DNA from 2 places in the Rossellomorea sp. LjRoot5 genome. Region 2 is predicted to be linked to the other one. Evidence: riboswitches for the same ligand, from Rfam matches in the RefSeq annotation. Region 2 holds a riboswitch; the other holds the start of a gene.
What was found. A riboswitch is a leader RNA that binds a small molecule or an ion and turns the genes downstream of it on or off. The one in region 2 is predicted to bind S-adenosylmethionine.

Region 1: another riboswitch for S-adenosylmethionine. It lies ahead of ACSQ2E_RS06010 (methionine ABC transporter ATP-binding protein); the one in region 2 lies ahead of ACSQ2E_RS03555 (methionine ABC transporter ATP-binding protein).

The regions. Positions count from the first base shown of each region.
Region 1 covers NZ_CAXUQN020000001.1:1,187,379-1,195,503, forward strand. The annotation lists gene ACSQ2E_RS06000 (aldo/keto reductase) at 1-802, shown strand, start outside; gene ACSQ2E_RS06005 (DUF2935 domain-containing protein) at 954-1,748, opposite strand; SAM riboswitch class I at 2,144-2,248, shown strand; gene ACSQ2E_RS06010 (methionine ABC transporter ATP-binding protein) at 2,370-3,395, shown strand; gene ACSQ2E_RS06015 (methionine ABC transporter permease) at 3,385-4,047, shown strand; gene ACSQ2E_RS06020 (MetQ/NlpA family ABC transporter substrate-binding protein) at 4,059-4,895, shown strand; gene ACSQ2E_RS06025 (M20 family metallopeptidase) at 4,908-6,104, shown strand; gene ACSQ2E_RS06030 (hypothetical protein) at 6,238-6,684, shown strand; gene ACSQ2E_RS06035 (HD domain-containing protein) at 6,876-8,125, opposite strand, start outside.
Region 2 covers NZ_CAXUQN020000001.1:720,886-729,010, forward strand. The annotation lists gene gcvH (glycine cleavage system protein GcvH) at 1-185, shown strand, start outside; gene ACSQ2E_RS03535 (YusG family protein) at 279-515, shown strand; gene ACSQ2E_RS03540 (toprim domain-containing protein) at 692-1,051, shown strand; gene ACSQ2E_RS03545 (thioredoxin family protein) at 1,057-1,371, shown strand; gene ACSQ2E_RS03550 (SCP2 sterol-binding domain-containing protein) at 1,616-1,966, shown strand; SAM riboswitch class I at 2,078-2,184, shown strand; gene ACSQ2E_RS03555 (methionine ABC transporter ATP-binding protein) at 2,331-3,353, shown strand; gene ACSQ2E_RS03560 (methionine ABC transporter permease) at 3,350-4,018, shown strand; gene ACSQ2E_RS03565 (MetQ/NlpA family ABC transporter substrate-binding protein) at 4,034-4,858, shown strand; gene ACSQ2E_RS03570 (IS1182 family transposase) at 5,110-6,567, shown strand; gene ACSQ2E_RS03575 (carboxymuconolactone decarboxylase family protein) at 7,400-7,765, shown strand; gene ACSQ2E_RS03580 (hypothetical protein) at 8,103-8,125, shown strand, end outside.

The DNA of each region.
Region 1 (8,125 bases), 470 kb from region 2:
CGCTAATATGTACTCTGACGGCACAAGTGAAGAAATTCTAGGAAGAGCATTAAAGGATTTCTCTCGCCGTGACGAAGTAGTCATTGCTACAAAAGTATTCGTTCCGATGCGTAAAGGTCCAAATGCAATGGGGCTTTCCCGCAAATCGATTATGACGGAAGTTGATAATAGTCTAAAACGCTTGGGTACGGACTACGTCGATTTGTATCAAATCCATCGATGGGATCCTAACATACCGATTGAAGAGACAATGGAGACTCTACATGATCTAGTTAAGAAAGGCAAGGTAAGGTATATCGGAGCATCCTCCATGTCAGCTTGGCAGTTCGCAAAAGCTCAACATGTAGCAGAACGCAACGGTTGGACTCGGTTCATTTCTATGGAAAATAGACTTAACTTGCTTTATCGAGAGGAAGAAAGAGAAATGTTGCCTTTTTGTAAAGATGATGGAGTTGGCGTGACACCATATCTACCTTTTGCTGCAGGTCGCTTAACCCGAGAGTGGAATGAGCAGACCTTTCGATCAGAGAATGACCAAGTAGCTAAGGCCCTGTTTATAAAGACAGAAGAAGCCGATCGCAAATTGGCGGAAAGAGTCGCAGAGGTTGCTGCGAATCGAGGCATTCCACGCGCACAGGTCGCACTTGCATGGTTGTTACAAAAGGAAGAAGTCACAGCACCAATCATTGGGGCGACCAAGATAAGCCATCTCGAAGATGCAGTGTCCTCCTTATCAGTCAGATTGACATCTGAAGAGATTAAGAGTTTAGAAGAACTTTATGTACCACATCCATTGGTATAAATAGTTGAAGATCAAATTAAAATAAGACCACACATTTTGGATATGTCTCATATGTGTGGTTTTTTTACTATCAAGCAATGCATTCCTCTAACCAAAAGTCATATTTTCAATTCCTTAAATTAGTGTTGAAAGTTGAAATTATTATATGATCTTATTTTTGATTCCCGTTAATATTTGCTTCAAATAAATCAATGATTTCCAAGAATCTCTCAGCCTCTCTAAATGTATGATCAGCTAAAAGGGGGTGAATATTGCTTTTAATACGACATGCCTCAATTAATTCTCTTGCTGTTTTCTTAAAATCTCTTAACGAAACCACTGAGACTCTGTTTTGATCCAAGAACTGATCCAGTAATGGTTCAGTCTCTGATTGATGACGCATAGAATCTAAATCAACTGCCTGAAACATTAGCTGATCAAAATCATGGCTGAATTCTCTGGCCTGTTCAACCAACTGCCTTTCTGAAGGATCTAAAAGATGCCCGATGAACTTGGCGTGGTCAGCCATAATTTTTAAAAAGAATACATTTTCCTGGATTACATCATCCGGTGTAGGTGCGAGCCTGCCTTCATTTAGTTCCTTTAATCGATTAGCAAAGTAGGCAGCCTCCCTACTTGTATGATCAATTAACAGGGGGAAATTATTATGCCTGATTTCACATCTAAGGGTTAACCCTAATATCTTTCGTTTATAACCCCATATAGCAGCAGCTGCTTGGTAAACCTCGCTATTGAATGCTTGAACCTGACGTAATTCAGAATTTAACGTGAATCTAGATAATTTTTCTTCTATCTTTTTAAATAAAGTGATGAACTGTTTAGCTTCTTCAATTAGTTGTGATTGCTCATAGGTGAAACCCAAACTTAAAAATAAGGCATGTTCTTTCATTATCCTGGACCAGAATCTAATTTCATCCAACGATCTTGCAACGAATGGATTTGTCATGAAATCCTCCTCTTATTTGAATATTCCTTTCAATATACGTGTTGTAACGTTGTCTTATTCCAGATGAACCGTTTGAAAAGATTTGTGTAGGAATGGATTTTTTTCGTGAGAACGTATCGGATTTTGTGTCACCACAAAAGTATCTGCCGAGGAAAATCTGTGCTTTTTGCAGCAAAATTTTATCGTCTGAACTTTTTTGTCGATCTTCAATTTGCTTCTCTTTGAAAAGCGTAAAATAGCGCTACAACTAGTTAAAGACAGGCTAAAGTAACCAATTTGATGATGTCCTCCTTAATGAAATTTTTTCAAAAACAGGATTGACAACCCAACTGAAATCCTTTACCATTACCCTAATGCATAAACGCATCATAACTTTAACTTAATAAAGCGATATCTTCTTATCAAGAGAGGTGGAGGGACTGGCCCTGCGATACCTCGGCAACGGGTTCTTATGAATACCGTGCCAATTCCATCAAGTCATATGACTTGAAAGATGAGAAGAGCGGGACATATACATATTTTTGTGCCTCTCTTCTTATGAAGGGGGGCACTTTTTATTTTCAGGCATGTCCTTAAATCCAGGCATCAGGAAGAATACATAGGGAAAGGAGCAAGTCCTATATGATCAGAGTTCAGAATGTTACGAAAGTTTTTGAGACGAAGGATGGCCCCTTCACCGCTTTGAGGGATGTTTCCTTTGAAGTGAAGAAGGGAGAGATTTATGGTGTGATCGGATTCAGTGGGGCAGGAAAAAGCACGCTTGTCCGCTGTCTCAATTTTTTAGAAAAACCATCTTCGGGTGATATTTTCATAGAGGGGCGCAGCCTGAAGGACCAATCGGCCATCGATCTGAGGAAAGAGCGGCACCGCATCGGGATGATTTTTCAGCACTTCAATCTGTTTCAATCCCGGACGGTGGCGGGGAATATCGCCTATCCTCTGAAACTGGCAAAATGGCCGAAAGATAAAATCAACAAAAGAGTAAAGGAGTTGCTTGCATTTGTCGGGCTTGAAGACAAAGCGAAACATTATCCCGATGAACTATCAGGAGGGCAGAAGCAAAGGGTGGGGATAGCAAGGGCCCTGGCGACGTCGCCTTCGATTCTGCTCTGTGATGAAGCCACATCAGCACTGGATCCTCAGACGACGGAATCGATTCTGAATTTATTAAAGAGAATCAATGCGGAGTATGGCATTACGATTGTGATGATCACCCACGAAATGGGGGTCATCCGGGAAATCTGTGATAAGGTCGCGGTCATGGAAAATGGAGAAATCGTGGAAGAGGGAAGCGTCTTCGATATCTTCTCCAACCCGCAGACCCGGACGACGAGAAACTTTGTGAAGAGTGTCATGAATGATCAGCTGCCGGCATCGGTTCTTGATAAATTGAATGACAGCAAAGAAGGACGCATCTGCCGTCTCATTTTCAAAGGGGATTCAACGGGCACGCCGATCCTTTCCGAAACGGCAAAGAAATTCAATGCCCATATCAATGTATTGTTCGGACAGATCACGGAACTTCAGGGCAAGCCGTTCGGTAATCTCATCGTACAGATCATCGGCAGCAAGAACGAAACGGAAGAAATCCTGGAATATTGGAAGAACAGATTATTCGTAAGCGAGGTGGAGAAGCGTGCAAGTTAACTGGGAATTATTCTGGCCACGAATTATAGAAGCGACATGGGATACATTGGCGATGGTGTCATTCTCCCTCCTGTTTGCAACGTTGATCGGACTTCCCCTCGGCATCATCGTCGTGGTGACGAGGAAGGGGCACTTACTCGAACATAAAGCCGTCTTTTCAGTACTCAGCAGCATCATCAACGTGTTTCGTTCGATCCCATTCATCATCTTGATGGTGGCGATCATCCCTTTTACAAGATTGGTAGTGGGCACTTCGATCGGAACGGCGGCAGCCGTCGTACCGCTTGTCGTATTTGCGGCACCGTATATTGCAAGACTGGTAGAGAGCTCGCTCCTTGAAGTGGAACCGGGTGTCATTGAAGCGGCGGAGTCCATGGGGGCAGGGCCGTGGCAGATCATCTTCGGGATCCTCATTCCTGAAGCATTGAGCACACTGGTCCTGAATATCACAATCGCGACCATCGGACTTGTCGGGGCATCGGCCATGGCCGGGGCAGTCGGAGGCGGTGGCCTCGGGGATCTCGCCATTGCTTACGGATATCAGCGATTTGAAACATCCGTCATGATTGTGACTGTCATCATTTTAGTCGTGATGGTGCAGGGACTTCAGACAGCAGGAAATACATTATCAAAAATCATCAGGAGACGATAGGAGAGAGGAATATGAAAAAATCAATCAGCCTGGCAAGTATCGCGATTCTATTATTTACCCTACTATTGAGCGGATGCTCGGGAAACAGTGCATCCGGCTCTGGAGAAAAAGAAGTCGTGAAAGTCGGAGTGAATGGATCCGGGGTGCCGATTTGGGAGTATATGAAAGAGAAAGCAGCGAAGGAAGGGATTGACATCGAGATTGTGGAGTTTGCCGATTACGTGAGACCGAACCAGGCGCTGGCCGATGGGGATATCGACCTGAACGCCTTCCAGACGATTTCGTATTTTGACTCTTTCGTTGAAGAACATAATCTGGACCTTGTACCAATCGGCTCGACGATCATCGCGCCGATGGGCATCTATTCGGAAAAATATAAATCGGTAGAAGACTTACCGAAAGGAAGCAAGGTAGCCGTCCCTCAAGAGGCGACGAACCTCGGCCGTGCCCTTCTCTTACTGGAAGAAGCAGGTTTGATACAACTGAAAGAAGGATTTGATCAGTCACAGGGTCTCGAAGCCATCAAAGAAAACCCGAAAAACCTTGAATTCACACCGGTCGTTGCTGCCCAGACACCGAGGGTACTGCCGGATGTTGCGGCATCGATCATCAATAATGGTGTGGCGGTGGAAGCAGGACTCGTCCCGGTCGATGACAGCATCTATATCGAAGGAGCGGAATCCAAGCCGTTCATCAATATCATTGCGGCCCAGGAAAAAGATAAAGACAATAAGACTTATAAAAAAATCGTTGAGCTCTATCAGCAAGATGACGTAGCGGAACATATCAAGAAATCATACAAAGATTCCCTGATCCCGACATTCGTGCCGGTCAGTGAATTGCATTAGGAGGGAAAAGAGATGAGTCAACCAGCAGTGATTGCAGATCGTAAAAACAATATCGTCTCAGCAGTCGATCAATTGGCGGTGAAACTCGTGTCGACCAGCCATCAGATCCACGACAAACCTGAAATCGGAAACGAAGAGTTTTTTGCTTCAGAGACCTTGACCACCCTCCTTGAAGCCAACGGGTTCTCCATTGAACGGGGAGTGGCGGGTCATGAGACTTCCTTTGTGGCACGCAAACATTCAGGGAAAGAAGGGCCGGTCATCGGCTACCTGGCTGAATATGACGCCCTGCCTGGACTCGGTCACGCCTGCGGTCACAATATCATCGGGACGGCAAGCTGCGGGGCGGCCATCGCCCTGTCGTCCGTACTCGAGGAAACAGGAGGGGAAGTGGTGGTGTTCGGGACTCCTGCCGAGGAAGGCGGCCCGAACGGAAGTGCGAAGGGCAGTTTTGTAAAAGCAGGCTTGTTCGCAGGAGTAGATGCCTGCATGATGGTTCATCCGTTCAACCGAACAACGCAGACAGGAAAAACCCTAGCGGTGGACCCGCTTGATTTCGAATTTAAAGGAAGGTCTGCCCATGCGGCAGCTTCCTCTGAAGACGGCATCAATGCCCTCGATGGTGTGATCCAGCTGTTCAACGGGATTAACGCCCTTCGCCAGCATGTGACCGATGATGTACGGATCCACGGCATCATCACCCACGGCGGAGACGCCCCCAACATCGTCCCTGACTATGCAAAAGCCCGTTTCTATATACGCGCTGCAACCAGGGAATCATGCAATGAAGTCACGAAGAAAGTAAAAGCGATCGCTGAGGGATCGGCCCTTGCCACCGGGACGAAACTAAATATCATCAAAATCCAAAATGAAGTCGATCACTTTCAGCTCAACCGCCGTTTCGATCAAGTATTCCAGCGCTCCATTGAGTCACTGGGCGAATCCTTCGACGATACGGAACGAAAGGGACTCGGCTCATCCGACGCCGGAAACGTCAGCCGGGTGGTCCCGACCATCCACCCCTATATCAAAATCGGGCCCGAATCCCTCGTCGTCCATACGAACGAATTCAGGGAAGCGGCGAAATCCACCGAGGGTGACCGTGCCCTTGTGATCGGGGCAAAGGCACTTGCCTTGACGGGGTATGAACTGCTGACAGATATGGGGCTTTTAGAAGAAATATGGAAAGAGTTCGGTTCAGGAAAATAAAGACGAAGAGACAGCCAAATCACGGTTGTCTTTTTTGTATTAATGGAGAATGTTCCAATGTTTAACAAAAACCCTAAGAGGATAATGAATAAATGAGAGAAAGTATCGTAGAAACCAAAGAAAGGAGAACGACATGAAAAAACTACTGATTGCAGGAAACCTATTTTTCGCACTCTTGATCCTGGGAGCATGTGGTTCAGAAGAGGCCGAGCCGGAAGAGAATACCTCAAGCGATACGGCAGAAATGAGCGACCAGCAGGATTCGAAGGAAATGGAAGATCAGGCGGCCGAAATGCTCGACAGTGAGAAGCTGCAGGAACGAATCCAAAAGGGTATGGACCTCGATTCCTATTCTGCTGAATTAACAGCAATGGAGGAAAAAGGAAAAACCACCCTCGTCAAAAAATACAACTTGACCGGGAATAAAGAAATAAAAGCGCAAATTCTCCAATCCTCAGACGGGTTTGTCGCAGTCGAAACCGATGGACTTGAAGTGACAGATGTTTCAAGCTATAAATCCATGAAAGAAGTCGAGGATCATTTAAACGAAAAGGATATGGAAGAAGATATGAGTGAGTAAACGTTCCATACCAGGCGTAATCCAATAATATATAAATGAAAGGAAGCGTTGATCTAAAAAGGATTAACGCTTTTTCCTTTGAAGTGAATGGATTGAAGGGCAGGTTAATGCATTTAAATCAAGAATAACTACATCCGCCTTCCAAAATTTATTAGAATCCCCGTTTATGAAACATCCAGTTCCAGCGTAATTTAACAGTTGTTTAGCTTCTTATTGATCTCCTTAACTGCTTTTGAGGTTTGTACATAGTTCAACCAATCTTCTTTTACAGTTTCATGCCCTTCCAACAATATTTCGACTAGATCCATATCCTTTAATGTTGTATAAAGAGGTTTTGGTTTCCCATTTACTTTGGCACCGCCCATCCTTGTTGCTATTGTAGGATTTAAAAAGAATGCAAAATCTAAGACGGTTGAACCATCGGGTAGGGATACTACATCCATTTTAGGAGTGTAAATTGTAATATCATTATGCAGTAATTCGAATGAAATCAATTCATAAAATTCTATAGGATCAGTCGAAACAGCCTTAACAGACTGAATTGAATCTCTTAGCAAATCGGAACTGAGCACTTCTATTTCTGGGACAGAAAGTTCATTGAGTAAATGAAATATACTCATATTCAAAGAGCTTTTCGTTTTGATTTCAAAGTTGACCTCAACATCTTGAACCATGACGGAGGTTTTAAGATGGCTATCGAATCTCTTTCGCTGACCTGAAATTTCATCTCGAAACATACTTGGAACAGGTCTGAATGAGTTATGTATGATTCCTAAATGTGTATAACAGTTTAGTTGGGTATCTGTGATGATATGAATGGTGAAAAGCTTAGAGAGAGACTCTCCTTCTTGAAGTTTTGAATAAGAAACGTAGATGGGTGCAGAATGCCATTTCATGTCTACAGTAAGAGGTGTTTGGTTATTTTCTAAGATGTCTCTTTTACAATAATGAAAGATGTTGGAGAAAATTTTTTCATAATTAACTTTAAGATTCTTTACACTTACATACCTTTGGGGGTTGAGATACTTAAAAGCAAGTTCCTCGAGTTCCGATTGGAATTCAACTAACCCTAACCTTTCACAAAGCGGAGAGAAAAAGACTAATGTTTCATTTGCATAAGGAACTTTCTTTTCGATCTTTTTAATACCAAGCGTTCTCATATTGTGAAGTCTATCTGCTATTTTAACAATCGCTACCCTAATATCCTTGGCTGCGTGTGAAAGTAGTTTTTCGGAATTCAAGGCATTATAGAGCTCTTTGTTTAAGGAACCTTTCTCAAACTTCGTTAATCCATCTACAATAAAGGCAACCTCAGGACCAAACTTGTCTTTAATATCCTCTAAGGAGCAATCAGTATCTTCAACTACATCATGAAGGAGAGCTGCTATAAGAGTTGTAATGTCCGCTTTATAGTCCATCAGAATTTCACACACTGTAAATG
Region 2 (8,125 bases):
AGCTATACGCACCTGTTTCCGGTAAGGTTGTCGAAGTGAATGAAGAGCTGTCCGACAGCCCTGAATTCGTGAACGAATCACCTTATGAAAAAGCATGGATGGTCGTTGTGGAACCAACAGATGCTGGAGAAGTAGACAAGCTGATGACAGCTGAAGAGTATGATAAAATGATTAATGAAGGATAATTTCCACCCGGACACCTTGAGGATTTCTCAAGGTGTTTTGTTTTTCTTTTTGGGCATTATATGTGTATGCGTAAAAAGAAAGGATGAATACGTATGGTACTTGAACCAAAGAAATTAGATGTCACAAGCAGGGTGACAGGCAGAATTAAAAATGGTGAAGTCGAATTATTTCTCGATGATCAGTCAATCGGCAAAATGTCCCTGCCCCTTGATGGACTGACAATGGAACCGAACTTCGAAGCAAAAGAAAATAAAATTTATCAGAACTATACTTCCACCGAAGGCCATGATGCAAGGTACACGGATTGTGACGAAGGTGGATGGTGTTAAGGATGACCGCGGTGCCGGATTCGTGTATGGATCTGGCACCATTTCTATAAGCAATGAAACAAACCACTTGCACTATTTTTTGTAAACATGAGAAAATATAAGTAGAAAGTGGACATCATCTCTTGTTATCTGAATATACTATCCTAATCTTATTTCTGAAAGATAAGGTGATGATCATGATGGAACTTGACGAAAAAGTAATCATTGTCGAAGGTACTACCGACAAGCGGAAAGTAAGAGATATAATCAAAGAACCGATTCAAATTATTTGCACGAATGGAACGATCAGTATTACAAAAATGGACGAACTCATCGATGAGCTGTTTGAAAGGGATGTGTACATCCTCGTCGATGCGGATGATGCGGGGGAAAAATTACGTAAACAGTTTAAGCGTGAATTCCCTGAAGCGGGACACCTTTATATCGACCGGATGTATAAGGAAGTGGCCGCAGCCCCGGAATATCATCTTGCATCCATTCTCATAGGTGCGAATATCGATGTGCATAAAGAATATCTAGGAAAAAGGATGATTTAGTTTTGTTGGAGGTAAGCCAGACAGAAGAATTAAACCAATCGATCGAATACCATACGTTTGTAGCCGTTTATCTATATACACCGATGTGTGGTACATGTCAGGTCGCGGGTAAAATGTTGGAAGTGGTCGAGAAACTCCCCCAGTCATTTCATTTTGTGAAGGCGAACCTGAACTATCTGCCCCAATTCGCCGAAGAACAATCCATAGAAAGCGTCCCCTGCCTTCTCTTATTTAAAGATGGACAGGAAATGGAGAGAATCTATGCCTTTCAATCCGTACCATTCCTATACGAAACCATCAACAAAATCCAAAACAGCTAGTGGGGATAAGAGACCTTTTTAGATAAGGTCTTTTTATTTTTTGTGGATTTTCTTTCTACAAACGAGGACATATTTCTTGGGAAATGTTTCGAATCCGCTCACTTTTTGACTGGTCATCACCCAAATTCTTACTGTTCGACAAATAAGATACACTCATTCAAAACATGTCGAGAATGTCTAAAAGGGAAAAATACCTAAAAGTGGAATTGATACTATATAGAAGTTTCACTGGGAGGGTGTATTCATGCGAATATATTTAGAGGAATTAGTAGATCAGTGTCATTCTAGGTATCACTTAAGACTCTTGTTTCCAGACAGCCCATTTATTCTTCAATTTCATTGTGAAAAGGACCTATACGGGATATCCATTTCAAGCGGAGGTTGTGCTGTATTGACTGATGGTAGTGGGGAATCCCATTTTGTCATTGAGGGAAAAGAGAAGGACATGCTATCCCTACTTTCAGGAGAAGAACGATTGTCTCAACTGATCGAAAACGACATCCTGAAAGTCAGAGGAGGATACCGTCAGCTGTTATTTGTCGAGTCTGTCCTGTGGCTGACGAGGTCCAGGGTCAAGGAACCGGTTCAAGTATGAAAAAAAGAGAAAAAAGAATTGACACACTTCTATTTTCGATGATAGAATCTTCCATGTAGCAAATTTTCAGAGTCTTTAACAATTCAAAAAATTAAATAAATTGATACTTTACTCTTATTTAGAGAGGTGGAGGGACGTGCCCTATGAAGCCCGGCAACCGTCAATGAAAATTGAAATGGTGCCAATTCACTCAAAGCTTTTGCTTTGAAAGATGAGAGAAAGGATAGTCCTATATATGATTATGCCTTTCTGCTTATCGCAGGAAGGCATTTTTTATTGTTTGCGTAAAGGCTGTGTGAATGGCAAGCGTAATTTTAATTCTAATTAAAAATGTCGTTTTACTCGGAAAGAAGGTGGAGACAGCATGATTACCATTTCAAATGTGAAAAAAATCTTTCAATCAAAATCAGGACCTATTTCAGCCGTTGATGGCGTCAACATCGACATTGCCCAAGGAGAAATTTTTGGAGTGATTGGCTATAGTGGGGCAGGTAAGAGTACGTTGATCCGGATGCTCAATGGACTTGAAGTTCCCACAAATGGAACCGTGAATGTGAATGGGCAGATCGTTTCCCAAGTGAAAGGAAAACATCTTCGGCAGGCGAGGCAGTCAATAGGGATGATTTTTCAGCATTTCAATCTCCTGTGGTCACGCACGGTACTTGAAAATATCCAGTTTCCTTTAGAAATCGCTGGAGTTTCCAAGAAAGAGAGAATGAGAAGAGCCAACGAATTATTGGAACTGGTTGGATTAGATGGAAGAGGGGACGCATATCCGTCCCAGTTGAGCGGTGGACAGAAGCAGAGGGTCGGTATTGCGAGGTCCCTTGCAAATAATCCCAACGTCCTGCTTTGTGACGAAGCCACCTCTGCTTTAGATCCGCAAACAACCGATTCCATCCTTGATTTATTGGTGGATATTAATAAACGTTTAGGCCTGACCATCGTCCTGATCACCCATGAAATGCATGTGATCAAAAAAATCTGTTATCGTGTGGCGGTCATGGAACAAGGGAAGGTGGTAGAGCTTGGGGATGTTCTTGAGGTGTTCAGAAATCCCAAAGAGCAGGTGACGAAGCGATTTGTGAGAGAAGTATCTCAAGTGGAAGAAACAGGGGAAACGATCGATCACCTCTTAGCTCAGTATCCTAAAGGAAAAGTACTGAAATTCACCTTCGTTGGTGAATCGACTGAGCAACCGCTCATTACCAGCTTGATCCGAAGATTCGACCTGGATGTCAATATCCTTCAAGGACAGATTTCCCAAACGCAAAAAGGGGCTTATGGTACGCTATTCGTCCACCTTGATGGAAACGAAGAGACGATTCAGGCAGCCGTTGCCTTCGCTGAGAAACAGATGGTCAAAGTGGAGGTGATCCGAGGATGATAGAAAATTTATTTCCGAATGTGGACTGGGAGAAGATGTGGGAAGCGACTGTTGAAACCCTTTATATGACGGGGATGTCAGTCCTGATTACCTTCGTAGTAGGACTGATTCTTGGAATCCTGTTATTTCTTACATCCAAGGAAAATTTATGGGAAAACAAGCTTACTTATACCGTGACCAGTGCAGTGGTCAATGTATTCCGTTCGATTCCGTTCATTATCCTGATTGTATTACTGATTCCATTTACAAAATTCTTATTGGATACCATCCGTGGGGCGAACGCGGCCCTTCCCGCCCTGATCATCGGAGCAGCACCGTTTTACGCACGCATGGTTGAAATCGCATTAAGAGAAGTGAACAAAGGCGTCATCGAAGCGGCGAAAGCGATGGGAGCGAAGACAAGCACAATCATATGGAAAGTGCTTATTCCCGAATCTCTTCCGGCTTTGGTTTCAGGTATCACGGTAACAGCCATCGCCCTGGTAGGGTACACGGCAATGGCAGGTGTCATCGGTGCCGGGGGATTGGGAAACCTCGCTTACCTCGATGGTTTTCAACGGAGCAGGGAGGATGTAACCCTTGCCGCGACAATTATGATTTTAATCGTTGTATTCGCAATTCAAATCATTGGAGACTACTTCACAAATAAATTAGACAAACGATAAGAGGAGAGAAAAAAGATGAAAAAATGGTTAGCAGGAATGGTAGCAGCAACAAGTATCTTTGGATTGGCAGCATGCGGGAGTGATTCCGGATCCGGAAGCGGAGACGAGAAGGAGTTAGTGGTAGGAGCTTCAAATGTTCCCCATGCAGAAATCCTAGAAAAAGTGAAACCGATTCTGGAAGATAAGGGAATCGACTTGCAAATTGAAACGTATCAAGACTATATCCTTCCGAATAAAGACTTGGATAATGGTGATTTGGATGCGAACTATTTCCAAACCGTCCCTTACATGGACTTGCAGATGAAAGAGAATGAATATGATTTCGTCAATGCAGGCGGAATTCATATTGAGCCGATCGGCGTGTATTCCAAAAAGTATAAATCTCTTGAGGACCTTCCTGAAGGTGCCACGATCTTGATGAGTAATTCCGTATCCGATCATGGCCGCATCCTTACATTATTAGAGAAAAAGGGTCTGATTACGTTAAAGGACGGCGTTGAAAATACACAGGCTCAGCTGGAAGATATCAAAGAAAATCCAAAAAAACTGAAATTCGATTATGAGTACGAAGCGGCCCTCCTTCCGCAAATGTATGAAAACGAAGAAGGGGACGCAGTTGTGATCAACTCCAACTATGCCATAGATGCAGGCTTGAAACCCCTTGAAGACTCTATCGCCATCGAAGACAGCAACTCCCCGTATGTGAACGTAATAGCTGTGAATAAAGGCGACGAAAACAAAAAAGAAATAAAAGAACTGGTCAAAGCCCTGCGCTCAAAAGAAATCCAGGACTTCATCAAAGAAGAATGGGATGGAGCCGTTGTACCCGTAACCGAATAACAATAGGAAAGAGGCTGGGACATATTCTAATCCATTTCCTCTAAAGACGAACATAGTGGGGACTACTTGTTACACCGCTATTGATTTCCGTGCAAGACTTCGCTTTCCTCGGGCGGAAGGCGAGCCTCCTCACAGCTTTCGCTGAGGCCACTGAAAAAGTCTAATTTCAGTCAGACAATCTTCATGAAAATGAGGATTGTCTGACTGTTTTATTTTATAATTAAAGTATTAGTGAATAGGTGGTGTTCTCAATGTTATCAAAACAAGAAGAATTAGTTTTAAGTCCATATTACGAGTTGTACAACCTCGTAGTTCCAAAAGATAACCTACTGCGACAAACGAAAGAACTCGTTGACTTCTCCTTTATACTGGATGAACTTAAAAAAAATTATAGTATTGATAATGGTAGAAACGCCATTCCACCTATTCGAATGTTTAAATACCTCTTACTGAAAGTGTTTTATGACTTATCAGATGTCGATGTTGTCGAACGCTCTCGATACGATTTGTCATTTAAATACTTTCTAGATCTCGCTCCTGAGGAGCCTGTAATTGACCCAAGTTCTCTTACTAAATTTCGAAGACTGCGTATTAAGGATATGAAATTACTTGATTTACTAATCGGAAAGACGGTAGAAATAGCCCTTGAGCACAATCTTTTATTAGGAAAATCCATTATCCTAGACGCCACTCATACTAGTTCTCGATATAACTCAAAATCAGCTACACAATACTTACAAGAATTGTCCAAAAAGCTTCGTAAGACGATTTACCAATATGATGAGAAAATGAAAGAAAGTTTCCCTAGTAAACCAGTTGACGGGGGCTACCAAGAAGAACTTACATACACCGAACAGTTAGTGTCTGTGGTTGAACGATCTCCACAAATTGCAAAAGTCCCATCCGTGAAGGAAAAGCTTAACGTTTTAAAGGAAGCCGTTGAAGATAGTAAGTATAATACCCATTTTTCAACGGATCCTGATGCGAGAGTCGGACACAAATCTGAAGACCATTCTTTTCATGGATATAAGACCCATCTTGCCCTTTCGGATGAAAGAATCATCACAGCGGCTATTATTACTTCCGGAGAAAAATCGGATGGTAACTATCTTCCTGACTTAATTGATAAAACGAAAAAAAATGGAGTTGAAATAGAGGCAGTCATTGGTGACAAAGCTTACTCTCGAAAAGAAAATCTCATTTATGCCAATAAAGAAAAACTTAAGCTCGTTTCTAAGCTGCATCCCCTTATTACAAATGGCAGAAGAAAAGATGACAGTTTCGTTTATAACAAAGATGCAGGTCGCTATATGTGTCCCGCGGGACACTTGTCTAAAAACAGTGGACACATAAAAAAAAGAGACAAGAATCGTAACACACGAATAAAATTCTATTGGGACATTGAGGAATGTAAAGAGTGTCCGATTCGAGAAGGATGTTACACAGAAGGGGCGAAGACAAAGAGCTACTCTCTGACCATTAAATCAAAGGAACATTCGGAGCACGAGACATTCCAACATTCCGAAGAGTTCAAAGAACTCTCACGTTCTCGATATAAAATTGAGGCTAAGAATAGTGAACTCAAAAACAGACACGGGTACGATAAAGCCAACGCCGCGGGTCTATTAGGTATGCATATCCAAGGAGCCACCTCCATCTTCGCGGTGAATATCAAGCGAATAATAAAACTAATGAACGAAAAAAAGTAAGAAAGAAATAAAAATGAGAGTGTATTATGGGAGGAAAACCCAAAAATACACTCTTTTTGTGTTCTTTAAAACCCACTTTTGTTTTACAAATCAAATAATCGGTATATTATCAGTGGCCTCGCTTTCGCTCCTGCGGGGTCTCACCTATTCCGCTTTTCCCGTAGGAGTCTTCGTCTTGCACTCCAATCAATAGCTAGATCCTGCTGTAAACACGGAATATGCATTAGCAATAATAATAAAAGGGTGATTCACCAAGGTTGTTGTTATTCATACACAGACAATAGTTTTCGAATGTTTGATTATTAGGGCTGTGCCGGTGCAAAATGAATCATTTACATCAAGTAAGAAACGGTATTTGTATATTTAACGGTAATGGCTCACAGCAACTCATAGAAAAAGAATTGGTGTATCTAATGGTGAAGCAAACTCGACATTACAATGTTATAGTGAAACACTTACGCTGGGAAAGTTGATTCTCGCTGCAGGTGCTCGACTCCTGCGGGAAACGCTGGACAGGTGAGACCCCACAGGGCTTTAGCCCGAGGAGGCTCACCGCCAGCCCCGCGGAAAGCGAGCACCTGGAGCGGAAATCAACCACTACTCACTACATTCAAAAGTATTTATATTTACGTATACAGCTAAATAATAAATCCGAACGACTTCGATTTAAAAAAGAATTTCGAAAGATCGTTCGGATTTTCTTTTAACAAAACACTCTTGTCCCAGTCGCTTTCTTTCATCAAGTGGTATCGGTAACTTTTTAACATATTCATTTCCAAATTGGCTCATACTATTTCCGATGAATCTATTTTCGAAATGGAGTTGGAATGATATGCAGATGGAACCTAGAAATACTACCGAAGCTGCCCTTCATGATTATAAAATGGGACTTGGAATCTTCACTGAGAAAATGCCTGAACTTGCTGAGCAATATAATACGTTCACAGAGCACTGCTTCAGGGAAGGGATCCTTTCCAAAAAAGAAAAACAGTTGATAGCACTGGGAATCAGTCTCTATTCCCAGGATGAATATTGTATCATCTATCATACAAAAGGATGCCTCGATCAAGGATGTTCTGAAGAAGAGATCCTTGAAACCATCGGTGTAACAGCTGCATTCGGTGGAGGCGCAGTCATGAGTCAGGCCGTAACATTAGTACAACAGTCGATTCAGGATTTGAATCAATTAAAGCAATGAGTGCATCGAGAGGGAGAGATCCTTCTCTTTTTTTATGGATACGTTTACGAAAATCATAAATATGCGGACCTCCAACAGTAATAAATATACATCCAAACTAATAATATTTCACCGGTGGACTATTATTTGGAAGTATAACGGCGGAATTTTGTGAAAACTTAAGGGTAGCCCCCGGGAATCAGGCTGACGGATGAATTTCAGAAAAAATGATGAAATACCGGTTTTGTCTTGTGAACGAGGGGGTAGTATAGTTGTAAAGTAATAAAAAACCTGAAAGGAATGATTCATTATCGACTCTCTTGAGAGTATCTCGTACACAAGTGAAATGGAGAAGGCAATGCATGGAGCCCATGGAATAGG